DNA from 3 places in the Clostridioides sp. LIBA-6822 genome. Region 1 is predicted to be linked to each of the others. Evidence: riboswitches for the same ligand, from Rfam matches in the RefSeq annotation. Region 1 holds a riboswitch; each other region holds the start of a gene.
What was found. A riboswitch is a leader RNA that binds a small molecule or an ion and turns the genes downstream of it on or off. The one in region 1 is predicted to bind cyclic di-GMP.

Region 1 (4,304 bases):
CTATCTAAAAAGAAGGTTGTACAAAGAATATTTGGTGAGAATAGATTTGATACAAGCATAAAAATAGCTGAAAAAATCAAAGAAATCAAACCAATAGATAAAGTAATTATAGCTAATGGAATTACAGGAGAAGCAGATGCAATAAGTGCATCACCAGTAGCAGCAAGAGATGGAGTACCTATAATACTTACAGATGGAAACAGTGTAGGATTTGATACAACAGGTCTAAAAAGTTATGCACTTGGTTCTAGTGAGATAATAAGTGATGAACTGGTTAAGAGTACAAATTCTGTTAGATTGGGTGGGACAGATAGATTTGATACCAATAAGAGAGTTATACAAGAATTCTATAAAAACAGTAAAGAATTTTATTTAAGTAAAGGTATGCAACTAACTGATGCATTGGCAGCTTCTACAATAGCAAAAAATGCTCCTGTAGTTTTAGTTGAAAATGGTAGCAACAAGAGTATTTTAAGTGGTGCAGATAAATTGACTGTACTAGGAGGAATAAATCAAAATGTCATCAAGCAATGTATAAATCAAACTTCACCAAACCAACAAGGATTGTACTATAATCCAAATGATAAAGTATTTAAGGATAGGATAAAGGGAAAAATATATGCTCTTACAAAACAATACAGAAAAGAGAATGGAGTAAGAGAGTTATCTGTAGCAAGTAGATTAGAAGGTCTAGCAAATGACTGGTCTAATTTAATGGCAAATAAAAAGACTTTATCTCACACTATAAATGGTAAAAATTCGTATTCTACTTTTTTGAAGTATCTAGATTGGAGTGAGATTAAGCCTGGATACATTTCTGTTCAAGGGGAAAACATAATTAAGTATAAAATCCCAGATAAGCCTGTATATACGAATAGAGATGCAGATGATATAGGAAACTTTATTTTTAATGAGTGGAAGACAAATCCTGAGGAAGGTACAAATATGTTACATAAGGGATATGAAATAATGGGATTTGGATTAACTATGACAGGTGATAAGACTATATATGCAACACATGAGTTTTATGGAAGATATAAAGAATAGGTGTTTATAGAGATTTAAATACTTTGATAATAATATATAGATAAGCGCTGGAAATATGTAATAAGATAATAATTAGAAAATAACATATAAGTAATGTATTTATAATGATAAAGAATATTTATATTAACATAATAATATAAATATTCTTTTTTTGTATTTTAACATAAAAAAATTGTATTAAAAAGTTTAAATATAGTATAAAATGGGTATAAAAGCATTGAAAATTAAATGGCAAAATTAGGGAAATCTAATGACGCAAAACTATAGGGATTAAAGCTTATAAAGCCATATCAGCCAGTTGCTAAAAAGAGCAAGTTCTTTTTATTTATAATAAAGATTCTCTTTGAGTGTCTTTTTTTATTGTCTGAAACTATAGCATTTAAATTCATGGAAAATTAAAGATTTATTGAGGGAGGATTGTTATTTCATGAAAAAGGCAATATCTTGTGTACTAGCAGTGTCCATGTGTAGTGCACCATTGAATGTTTTTGCAGAGCCTATATTAGAGGGGAAACTAAGGGCAGTTGAAAAATCAGTTACAGAAAAGCTAAAGGGGAATCTAGAAGTGGATTTAAATTTTTCACTTCCAATCAAAAATAATGAATCAGAAAGTATAACTGATATACAGCTACAATTAAAAGATGGTAGTAATAATAGTGGGATAATAAAACTTGGAGGTAAAAATTCAGGAAGTATAAATATAGGAACAGATACTATAGAATATACTATCAAAAAATTATCTGCAAATAGAAGTGAAATAAAAGAAAAAGATGAAAATATATCATATTACAATATTATGTTCAGCAATTTACCTGTTGGAAAATACAAGGTAGAAGTCTCTGGAAGTGGATTTAAGAATAAAGAAGTTAAAGATATTGATATATCAAGTTATTCTCAAAGGGTTTTATTAAGTAATAGAGCAAGTGTAGATAATAAAAATAAACCTTTGAACTATGAACTATTTTTAATGGGTGATGTAAATGGAGACGGAAAAGTAGATAAAAATGATTATAATGAAGTTTTAGAAAACATAGATTCAAATAAAAAAGAATATGATTTAAATAGAGATGGGAAGGTAGATATTGCTGACTTAGACTATGTACATAAAAATCTAGGGCAAAATGAAAATGCAAATAGTCTAGAAAGTATAGTACCGACCAATCCTATAGTAGATACAAGTAAAGTAACATTAGAAGAAAATAGTGATACAAATATTCAGGGTACTGTAGAAGATTTGTTTAGTGGAGAAAACAATGGAGTTACAATATCTCCAGCAAATAAAGATGATAAAATATCAGAAGAAAAACCGGCAGTGATGGATATAGCTTTATCAGAAGCTCTTGATATGGAAGTCATAAATATTAAAGCTCCTGAAGGGAGTGCTCCAGCAAAAGGAATAGTTGAGATTACAGATAAAGATGGTAATGTTCAAGAGATTCCTTATGAAAATAAAGAGTATGTAAAAACTTTAAAAGAGGAACAGCAAGAAGAAGTAAATAATAAAGAAGAAAATACAGAGCAATCTGATAATAACTCAGATAATACTCAAGAAGAAAAAAATGATAAAGAAGAATCAAATTCTAATACAAATGAACAAGAAAACAATGATAAAGAAAGTTCATCAACTGATAAATCTGATTTAGACAAAGATACACCAAAAGAAGATAATAATATTAGTAAAGATGATAACTCTACGACATCTACATATAGTAGGTCAGCTTTAGAAACATATGCAGATGTTCAAAATAGCGATATAGTGATAAATCTTGGCAAACAAGTAGCAGTGAAAAAGATAACTATAAAAATAACAGCTACAACTGCTAATGATAGAAATCTTGCAGAAATATCTAAAGTTGAGTTTTTAAATAATGTTTATAAAGAAATACCAAAGCCAGAAATGAATATACCAAAAATTAATAAAATAGCAACTAGTACTGCTGTTGGAAATGAAAAGGTATCTTTTTATTGGAACAATGAAGTAAATGTATCTGCATATGAACTTATATTAGATACGATTGATAGTAAAGGTAAAGTATTATCAACTAAAAAATTACAAACTAGCAAAAATACTATAGAAGTTAGAGATATAGAAGCATATGGATTATATAGAGTTAGCATACAATCTTTAAATGGAGATTGGTCTAGTGGATACAAAGATGCAACATCAGAGAATTTAGATGGAGTACCAGAAAATGTAGACTCAAACTATAAGCCAATACAATTTAGTCCAGATAGTATATTAGAATTTCAAGTTGTTCCAGATACAAAACCAGAGCCACCAGAAGGCATAAGCATTAAAGGAAGATTTAAAGCTCTTGATGTAAGTTGGAAAAATCATAAACAAGCTAAAGATTTTGATTTATATTACAGAGAAAAAGGTTCTAATGGCTCTTGGATAAAATACAATGATAAGCTTATTCGTGGAACAAGTTCAAAAATAGAAGGGCTTAAGGATAATACAACATATGAAGTTAGAATGACAGCTACTAACCACTTGGGAACTAGTGGAATGTCTAAGATATATCTAGGCACAACTGAAAGTGTAGATGCACCAACAACGCCTAACTACAGATTGATTAATACTCCTAAATCTGATGCTGGATTTGGAATACCAACTAATCATATAGTTGATGTCACTTATCCAGCTAAATATGATGCAAGTGAATATAGTGATAAAAATCCATTTGATAAATTTAATATAGTAGATGGAGACTTTACAACACATTGGACTTTCTCAGAATACAATGCTGCTGAGGGAACAAATAGAGGGCCAGTCATAACCTTTGATAAAGCATATACTATGGATACTTTTATGGCTACACCTAGATTTGATGTTTCTGATAAGACAATAAACGACTTTGAGATACGCTATTGGGATGAAAATGGTCAATTACATAATTTAGGCGATGTACCTTTTGAAACAAAGACAGACCCTGTAAATAATAATAAATACGTAATGGTTAGATTAAAAGAACCAATAAACGCGACTAAGATACAAGTTAGTGTCTGCTCATCTTATTCATATAAATCTAATATATCAGAGCTTAAATTCTATGAGTATGACAGTATAGAAAAAGAGGTAAGAGACTTATTTACAGACGATTTACAAGTTGAATTAAAAGAAGGTATAACTCAAGAAAAAATAACAGAACTAAAAGATAGACTTAATACTCCAGATACAGCAAGTGGAGAATATCATCCATATAAAACTGTTATAGAAAGAGAATTAAAATTAGCTCAAGACTTATATAATGATA
Region 2 (4,304 bases), 1.8 Mb from region 1:
CTCGAATTCTAGTCTGCTCGATTTCTATCTTTCGAATGCTATCTACAGTTTCAATTTCATTATAATGATTATATATTTTTATATAATATTCATGGTATTTTTTTATATTTTTCTTATTTCCTTTAAAACGTTTTTTTAATTTTCTATTTTGATTCCAACTTATCAAGTTCATAAAATCCTCCATAAATTCATATACAATATACTTTAATTTATAGCATATTTAAGAACTTATATCAGCAATTTGTCGAACGATTTTTAGATGAAAATAGAGCAAGACTACATGAGAAAAATTCACATATATTTATTCTGATGATGTGTGGTCAACGATGGATAGAGCTAGAGCGTTTGTAAAAGCTAGACATAGATTTAATACTTATATTATAGTAAAAATCTTAATAAATAAGTTATAATATAGATATAAGTTGTATGTAGAAAGATTCTAACAAAGGAGATGATACTATGAAATATAAAATACGATATATTTTAGTAGGAATATGCTTAATGTTGTGTATATATCTTACAACATTTATAAAGCCTACAATAAATTTTTCAGCTAAAATAAATGGTATCACTACTGAGGATTATAAGAGAATAAAAAAAGAAGAACAGGGTTTACCAATAAATGTAGATATTAAGCGTTTAAAACATGTTGATATTCAAGTTAAAGTTAAATCACCAAACATATTAATAAAAGATATAAAATTTAATTCAGATGGTTTTTACGATTTTCTGAGGGATAATGAAAAAGTTAGGATGTTGGGAGATAGTATTGTAACATATAATAAAAAACATACTGAAACCCTTGAAGTATACTTAGAAAGCGCTAATGATAAAGAATTAAAAGATATAATTGGAAATTTCAAATATGTAATATCATGGAAAAATATATGGAATTATCAAAGCGAAGAAATATTCTATCTAAAAGACTATTTGAAATAGACTAGAAGGTAGCAATTAACTCTAGTTACTACCATACTTGTGTCTAAAAAATATTGGTATATGTTAACTTATATAATAAGTTGGAGATATATTATTAATGTGAGGAGATTAATTATGAAGAGGATAAAGTTAGTATTAACAACAGCATTATCTATTATTGCAATGTTTCTAATATTACATTCAACGCCTGCACTAGCACTAAAGACTCATGTATTTTTTAATGGATATTTCAAAGAAGCTATTACTACAGGAATAGTTGATGATGAGTTTCATAACAAAATAGACAAAGAAAAGTTGTCAAAAGAAAATGCAAAATGTTATACATTAACTAAACCTCCAATTGAGAAAGCTACAGAATCATACTTGAGAAATTATAAGGTCACTAAGAAAAGTCCTTTATATTTTGCTGAATATTATGGAGATTGTTAAACGTTATAATAATTTTTTATAGTATTTTCTCATAACTATTTAATTATATTGGTTGACAAAAACAGTATGAAATCATACAACATTAGATAAATCAAAAGAAGATGATAGGGTAATCCTATTACCTTCTTTTGATTATCAATTCTATTAGTATTTTATAAATAGTTTATACAGTTATATACCTCTTTCTAATTAAATAATATAAGGTTGTTGTTATAATAGCTGCTAATATCATTGCTATTATTGTAATGTCTAATCTTCTTGTAAATAAGCCTATTGCTATGTATTCAAGGCTCATTGCATAGCGATAAAGAACTTCCAGTTTAATGGTTCTTTTTCTATCTATATCTCCATATATTGATTCTAATTTATTAAAATATTTTTCACTATAAAAACCAATCTTAACTTTAATTAAAGATATTATTGTAGTTGCTATTATAATTCCTATTCCAAGAAACATAAGATAGATATTCTGAGTTTTCATAGTAGAGACCTCCTTTATAATATGATTTTATATATAATCGCCAACTTATAATTAGATTAATTTTCTTAATCAAAGTATATCAGTAACACAAGTATAAAGAGTATCTAAAATATTACAAATATTAACAGGTTATCTAAAAGTATAGTAAAAGTTGTAATAATAAAGCGAACGAAAATTATCATACTAAAACATAAGACGTGTTATAATTGTATTAGATATATACATTAACATACACTAAGCACTCTTTTTATTATGAGTGCTTATTTTTTTGAAATACATTAATGTATAAAAACTATCAGGGACATGACTTATCATATCTTAAAAACGATTTAAAGGGGTCTTTTTCATAGACCAAAATATATGATATAATAAAAAAATAGAAGTGTATTGGTAGTACACTTCTATTTCTGTAACTAAGCATTCTCATGTCGAGGAGTGTTTTTTTCATTTATCCAAACAACATTATTTACTTCATCAATAATTATCTCATATATACTAGCAATAAAAAAAGACTCTAAAAGAGTCTTTCCCGAAAAATCTATATATTATAATATAGTTATATTTTCTGCCTGATGACCTCTAGCACCTTTAACTATATCAAAGCTTACTTTTTGACCTTCTTCTAGTGATTTAAATCCTGAAGTTTGTATAGCTGAGAAATGAGCAAATACATCCTCTCCACCTTCTACTGTTATAAAACCAAATCCTTTTTCATTGTTAAACCATTTTACTATTCCATTATTCATTAAAAATACTCCTATTAACCTGTATCAAGATATACTTGATTTAATTGTGTATTACCACAAATACTATTGTATCATAGATTAATAGAAATGTCTACTTAATTATATTTTTTAGTTAACATTTTTGGTTATTCTTAATATTAAAAATATATTTGAGCGTTTTATATTGCTATAGATTAATAGAAATGTAGATAAAACTAAAAAGGGTTCTCTAGAAAACAAAATCTATTTAATTATACTTACTCACCAATATCATAACTTGATGAAAACAATACTCTACTACATTTTATCCGTACTCTAGTATAAAATCATTTAACTGTGTATTTAAAAAATTACAATAATCATATGAACTATCAATATAAGCAGTCAACATATGTGTACACTTATACATTTTATGTCTAAACATATGAATTATTATCCCCCTAAAAAACTTTCATAAAAACAAAAAGAACAATATTTTTTTGGCAACTGGCTGACATAATTTATAAGAATTTTATAAATTTTAGTTCCTATAGGCTTTATGCCACTAAATTCCTCTAGTTTTGCCAATTTAGTTTTATTCTACAATTTAATAATACAATGCAATTAGTTATTATTCAACATATGTGTTTGAAAATTGAATAAGTTTATAGATATGAATAATATTTTTTATATATAAAAACAAACTAAATAAGTAGAATATATGGCAAATTTTACCTGTAGTTTTTGTGTTAAAAAGCTCCTATCATTAGTTTAAGTTAGACTGAATGAGGGAGCGACACAAGATGGAAGAAGAAATGTTAATAGAAAAATTATTAAGAGCAGAACTAATATTAATGGAGTATTTATGGAAAAAAGATTCTATAATATCTAAAAAAGAAATTGTAAAATATATAAAACAGAGGTATGGATGGCATAAAAGTACAATAAAAACACTATTAAAAAGATTGGTTGATAAAGGTTATTTGGCTAGAGATATTATAAAATTTCAATCTCATTATAAAATAACAATAGATAACGAAGAATATTACGCTTTTAAGAAAAAGGTACTAAAATCTAGTAAAAGTAGAAAAATAATGCGTTTTCTTACTACCACACATAAATCTATAAGCAAAGATAAGTTAGATTCACTAGAAGAGTATTACAGTAACTTAAAAGAATGATATGGTGAAAATTGGGTGGTATTATTTACCTTAATTATCTTGTTTGGAAAACTTTATTAAGATAGAATTTTATTTATATATGAATCGACAAGAGGGTATATATAACGTGAAAATTAGTAAATTACCAGAAGCGGAATTAAAAGTTATGAGATATATTTGGGAATCATATAGAATATTGACATCAAGAGAAATTGTTGAAGCCATGGAACAAAAATATAAATGGAAAGACACGACTACATTTACAGTATTAAAAAGATTGCAAAGAAGAGAGTTTTTAGAAACAGGGAAAATAGATAAACGTACTCACTATAATGTACTAGTAAAAGAAAAACAATATCAGAGATTTGAAACAAGAGAATTCATAAAAAATATACATAAAAATTCAATTAGAAGTTTGATTTCAGCATTACATAAAAATGATGAGAAAGTAGATGAAAAAAATTAAATGAGTTAGAAGAATATTTTAAGAGTTTGGAAAAAGATGATTAATAAAAAATATAGTATTATTTAATAAAAAAATGGAGTAGCAATTTTTTGCCACCTATTTGCCGCCCAACTTATTATATAAAA
Region 3 (4,304 bases), 1.2 Mb from region 1:
AAATCATTCTTATAGAGGTGTTCTCATATCCATACTCTAAAAACAACTTAAGTGCATTATCAATAAGTTCATCTCGTTTACCACCATTTAATATTCGTTTTCGTGCCATTTTTGTATCTCCTTTTAAACAGCATATTATTCCGTTCAAATTATATCATGCTATTAAATAAACATCAATAATTAACAAAACGTTGTTCTTTAAATTACCATCTAATTAATAATAAAATCACATAAAACAACTATATAATTTTCATTGTTGTATTTAATAAAATTTCTTCTTCTTTCTTTTAATAAATATTAATATAACTAAAACTATAACAACAAACATAACTATTATTGACAGTACCAATTTTGATAAAATATTATATCTCCTTATACCTCGACTTTTGTGTCTATTTAGAATTCCATGTCCATAAGTTTTAGTTCTTGTAGTCCTTTTTTTTAATTTCACTCTACTTTTACTAGATTTACTACGTTTGTGTCTACTTTTAGATTTAATAGTTTTAAACCTAGTATTATTAGATTGATAACTCTCTTGTGTTGAAGAAATGTATACACTAGAATCAGTAATAACTTCTGCCTCAACTTGTAATGGATTTATAATGCTGATTATAAGTAAAAAAGATATAATTACTCCAATCAACTTTTTCTTTTTTTTCATATTTTCCCCCTCATAAAAACTTATATCTAGTTTATTATAGTATATATTAAAGTAAAAATTACAAAATTTTTCAAATTTCTTATATGTTTTCTTATCTTTAATATATTTTTATTCTGTAAAGTTTCTCTTTTGTTAAAATTCTTTAAATTAATAGTAAATTATGATACTTAGTACACAAAATACAAATTAAATCTACTTTCAACTAAATTTTCCATTTATAATTAAGATAGCTTAATTAATTTATTCTGTTTAGTATTAAATGATGATTTTTACAAAAGAAAAAGAATCCTATGATTAGGATTCTTTTTCTGAGATTTATTAGTGTATTTAAAGCTTACTAGTATCCAATTATGATAAACTTAAACATTCTTCTATATACTGGTTATATACATATCCAGAATATCTTTTTCCACTTTTATCAATATTCACTCTTGCCCATTTCCCAACACTATAACATACTTCAACTTTAAAACCATCAGGAATTGTAGTTATAATTCTAGAGTCTAATGTTCTGTCATTTCTAAGTTCTAAACTTAGACCATTTGTTCTTATATTTCCTACATAATTCTTTTTTCTATCTTTTACCATGTTGTTACTATTGTTTTTAACATTGTTTAATTTTTCTAAATATTTATAAAGTAACCATCCTTTGTCATAATTACTTTCAACTTCTGCCCATATTCCATCAACACATTTTAGCTTGACAATTTTACCTTCTGGTATACTTTTCAACTTCATACTATTTATGTCTGGTCTTTCTCTTAAATTTAATTTAATTTTAGTCTTAAAATTGATGCTAGATTCGCCAAAATTTTTTAACATTAATTCAGATATCATCTTAAGCCCTCCTCTTGCCAAATATTAAGTTATTAAAAATATATACTTTCAACAAATACTTTTAACAAAAAGAATCATTATCTTTTTGGCAACTGGCTGACATGACCTTTATTACATAAAGATTTTAGTCCCTATAGCTTTGCGTCATTAGATTTATCTAATATTGCCTATATCTGAATAATAACATAATTTGAACAATTTAAAAATAATATTACCTCAAATTTTATATTAATTAAATATAAATTAAATTTTTAATTAATAATAAGCAAAAAATACCTTTATATTTATTAATTTAATTATTATTCTTCATAATTCATCTAAAAAATAGTAATTTATCTATGATACTATTACTTTTAACAAATCTTTTTTAATAAATATTAATACATAAAAATAATCAATAATTTTTTATATACTTAATTAATATTAAAAATTATTGATTAGTAAAAAACTAAAAATAAAATATATTAATTATATTCTTTTTTAAAATTCTTACTAATTTCTTTAGGGTATATTTTGTATAAACACTTTATCATAAGAAGTTTATATTTTACTTTTTTAATAACTTGACAAAATAGTAATATTATTATATTATGGTTATAGACCGACGGTCAGTTTAATTTTTATATATCTATGACTAATATAAAATAAATCTAAAATATTCAATACAAAATTTTTAAGAAATGAGGATTATTTATGCTTAAGAGAATATTATTAAAAGATTTAACTCGAAACAAAGTGATAACAATTACTCTATTTATTTTTATTTTGCTTGCATCAATGCTGGTATCTAGTGCAACGAGCATCATTATAGAACTAACTCATTCCATGACTTCTTTGTTTCAAAAATCCCATGCGCCTCATTATGTTCAAATGTATTCTGGCAAATTAAATCAAGAAGAAATTGACAAGTTTTCAGCTAAAACTCCATATGTAAAAAAGCAACAAACTACTGAACTTTTAAATATAAATGGAGCTAATATTTTTTTAGGAAATAAAGGAGAAAATCAGGCTAATAGTGTACTAGAAAATAGCTTTACAAAACAAAATGATAAATTTGACTTTCTATTAGATATGGAGAATCAAATAATGCAAATACAAGATGGGGAAATAGGAGTTCCTGTATACTATATGAAACAATGCAATTTAAAAATTGGAGATAAAATAAAAATTATTAAGGGTAGTTTCTTTATGGAATTTACAATAAAAGATTTTATACGTGATGCACAGATGAACCCTTCTCTTGTTACTTCAAAGCGTTTTTTAATCAGTGATAATGATTGGGGCACTTTAAAAGCTACTATAGGGGAAAGCGAATATCTAATTGAATTTCTATTAAATGATATAAATAAAATTAGTGAGTTTGAAACACTATATCAATCAACTAAGCTCCCACAAACAGGTACATCAATAACTTATTCCACTTATAAACTACTAAATGCTTTGTCTGACGGAATTGTAATTGCTATTGTCATCTTAATTAGCATTCTTCTTATTACAATTTCTATTTTATGCTTACGATTTACTTTAATTACAACGATTGAAGAAGACTACAGAGAAATTGGTGTTATGAAAGCCATTGGTATTCAAAATAGTAACATCCAAAAACTATATTTGATAAAATACGTATTAATTTCATCTTTTGCAAGTTTTCTTGGCTATATATTGTCGTTATTCATAGGAGTTTTTTTTACAAAAAATATTTATATTTATATGGGAACAGTAGATAAAGATATCTTTAGTATTCTTATTCCATTTATAAGTTCAGTTCTTGTATTTGTAGCTATTGTATTCTTTTGTAAACTTATACTTAAAAGATTCAAAAAAATATCAGCAGTTAATGCATTAAGAAATAATCATTCTACAAACTCTGTAATACATGGATATAGCTTACAGCTATACAAAACCAAAATGACAAATGCCAATATATTTCTAGGGTTAAATGAAGTAGTAAGAAAATTTACTGTCTATGGATTGCTTTGTTTTGTCTACATGATTTGTATTTTCCTCATGATTGTACCACTTAATTTTCTAAATACTATTCAATCACCTGAATTTATTACTTATATGGGCGCTGGTAAGAGTGATATTCGTATTGATTTATCACAGACAAATCAAACCCAACATCTTTTTAATTCTATATTACAAAAAATTAACGATGACAATGATGTTGAAAAATATGAATCCTTTACAACAAGTTCATATAAAATAAAAAATAAAAATGGCAAAGTAGAAAATATGAAAATAGAAAATGGAAACTTTAAAACTTTCCCACTTACATATGTAAAAGGTTCTGCACCAACAAAAGAAAATGAAATTGCACTATCTGTTATAAATGCAAATGAACTAGAAAAAAGTATTGGAGATAATTTATCTATTTTCTCAAAAGGTAAAGAGTTAACTCTTACTGTTAGTGGCATATATCAAGACATTACACATGGTGGTAAGACTGCAAAAGCTATGTTACCATCTAACAAAGATAATGTTTTATGGCATGTCATAAATTTAAATTTAAAACCTGGAGTCAATGTAGCAGATAAATTAGAACAATACAGTATTGGTTATTACCCTGCTAAAGTTACAGATATAAATAATTATATAAGTCAGACATTAAGCTCTATTATCAACCAGTTAAGACTTGTTATAAAATTAGCTGTTGTCATATCTATTGTAATTTCTTCACTAATTACAGCAATGTTTTTTAAGATGCTCATTGCCAAAGATACACCACAAACAGCAACTATGCTTAGTTTAGGATTTTCTACTAAAGATATACGTATTCAATATATTACTAGAGCTTTATTAGTAC

Region 2: it holds a riboswitch for cyclic di-GMP, as region 1 does, so the genes downstream of both, ACTG48_RS07535 (cold-shock protein) here and ACTG48_RS15930 (M60 family metallopeptidase) in region 1, are expected to answer to the same signal.
Region 3: it holds a riboswitch for cyclic di-GMP, as region 1 does, so the genes downstream of both, ACTG48_RS10465 (SH3 domain-containing protein) here and ACTG48_RS15930 (M60 family metallopeptidase) in region 1, are expected to answer to the same signal.

Annotation. Positions count from the first base shown of each region.
Region 1 is NZ_CP196995.1:3,332,531-3,336,834, reverse strand. It holds gene ACTG48_RS15935 (cell wall-binding protein Cwp9) at 1-1,047, shown strand, start outside; cyclic di-GMP riboswitch class I at 1,268-1,353, shown strand; gene ACTG48_RS15930 (M60 family metallopeptidase) at 1,475-4,304, shown strand, end outside.
Region 2 is NZ_CP196995.1:1,564,071-1,568,374, forward strand. It holds gene ACTG48_RS07515 (hypothetical protein) at 1-172, opposite strand, end outside; gene ACTG48_RS07520 (hypothetical protein) at 460-939, shown strand; gene ACTG48_RS07525 (hypothetical protein) at 1,054-1,368, shown strand; gene ACTG48_RS07530 (hypothetical protein) at 1,532-1,849, opposite strand; gene ACTG48_RS07535 (cold-shock protein) at 2,395-2,595, opposite strand; cyclic di-GMP riboswitch class I at 3,053-3,149, opposite strand; gene ACTG48_RS07540 (BlaI/MecI/CopY family transcriptional regulator) at 3,357-3,734, shown strand; partial or broken gene ACTG48_RS07545 (BlaI/MecI/CopY family transcriptional regulator) at 3,841-4,223, shown strand.
Region 3 is NZ_CP196995.1:2,178,697-2,183,000, forward strand. It holds gene ACTG48_RS10455 (TetR/AcrR family transcriptional regulator) at 1-109, opposite strand, end outside; gene ACTG48_RS10460 (hypothetical protein) at 263-661, opposite strand; gene ACTG48_RS10465 (SH3 domain-containing protein) at 1,010-1,498, opposite strand; cyclic di-GMP riboswitch class I at 1,583-1,676, opposite strand; gene ACTG48_RS10470 (FtsX-like permease family protein) at 2,192-4,304, shown strand, end outside.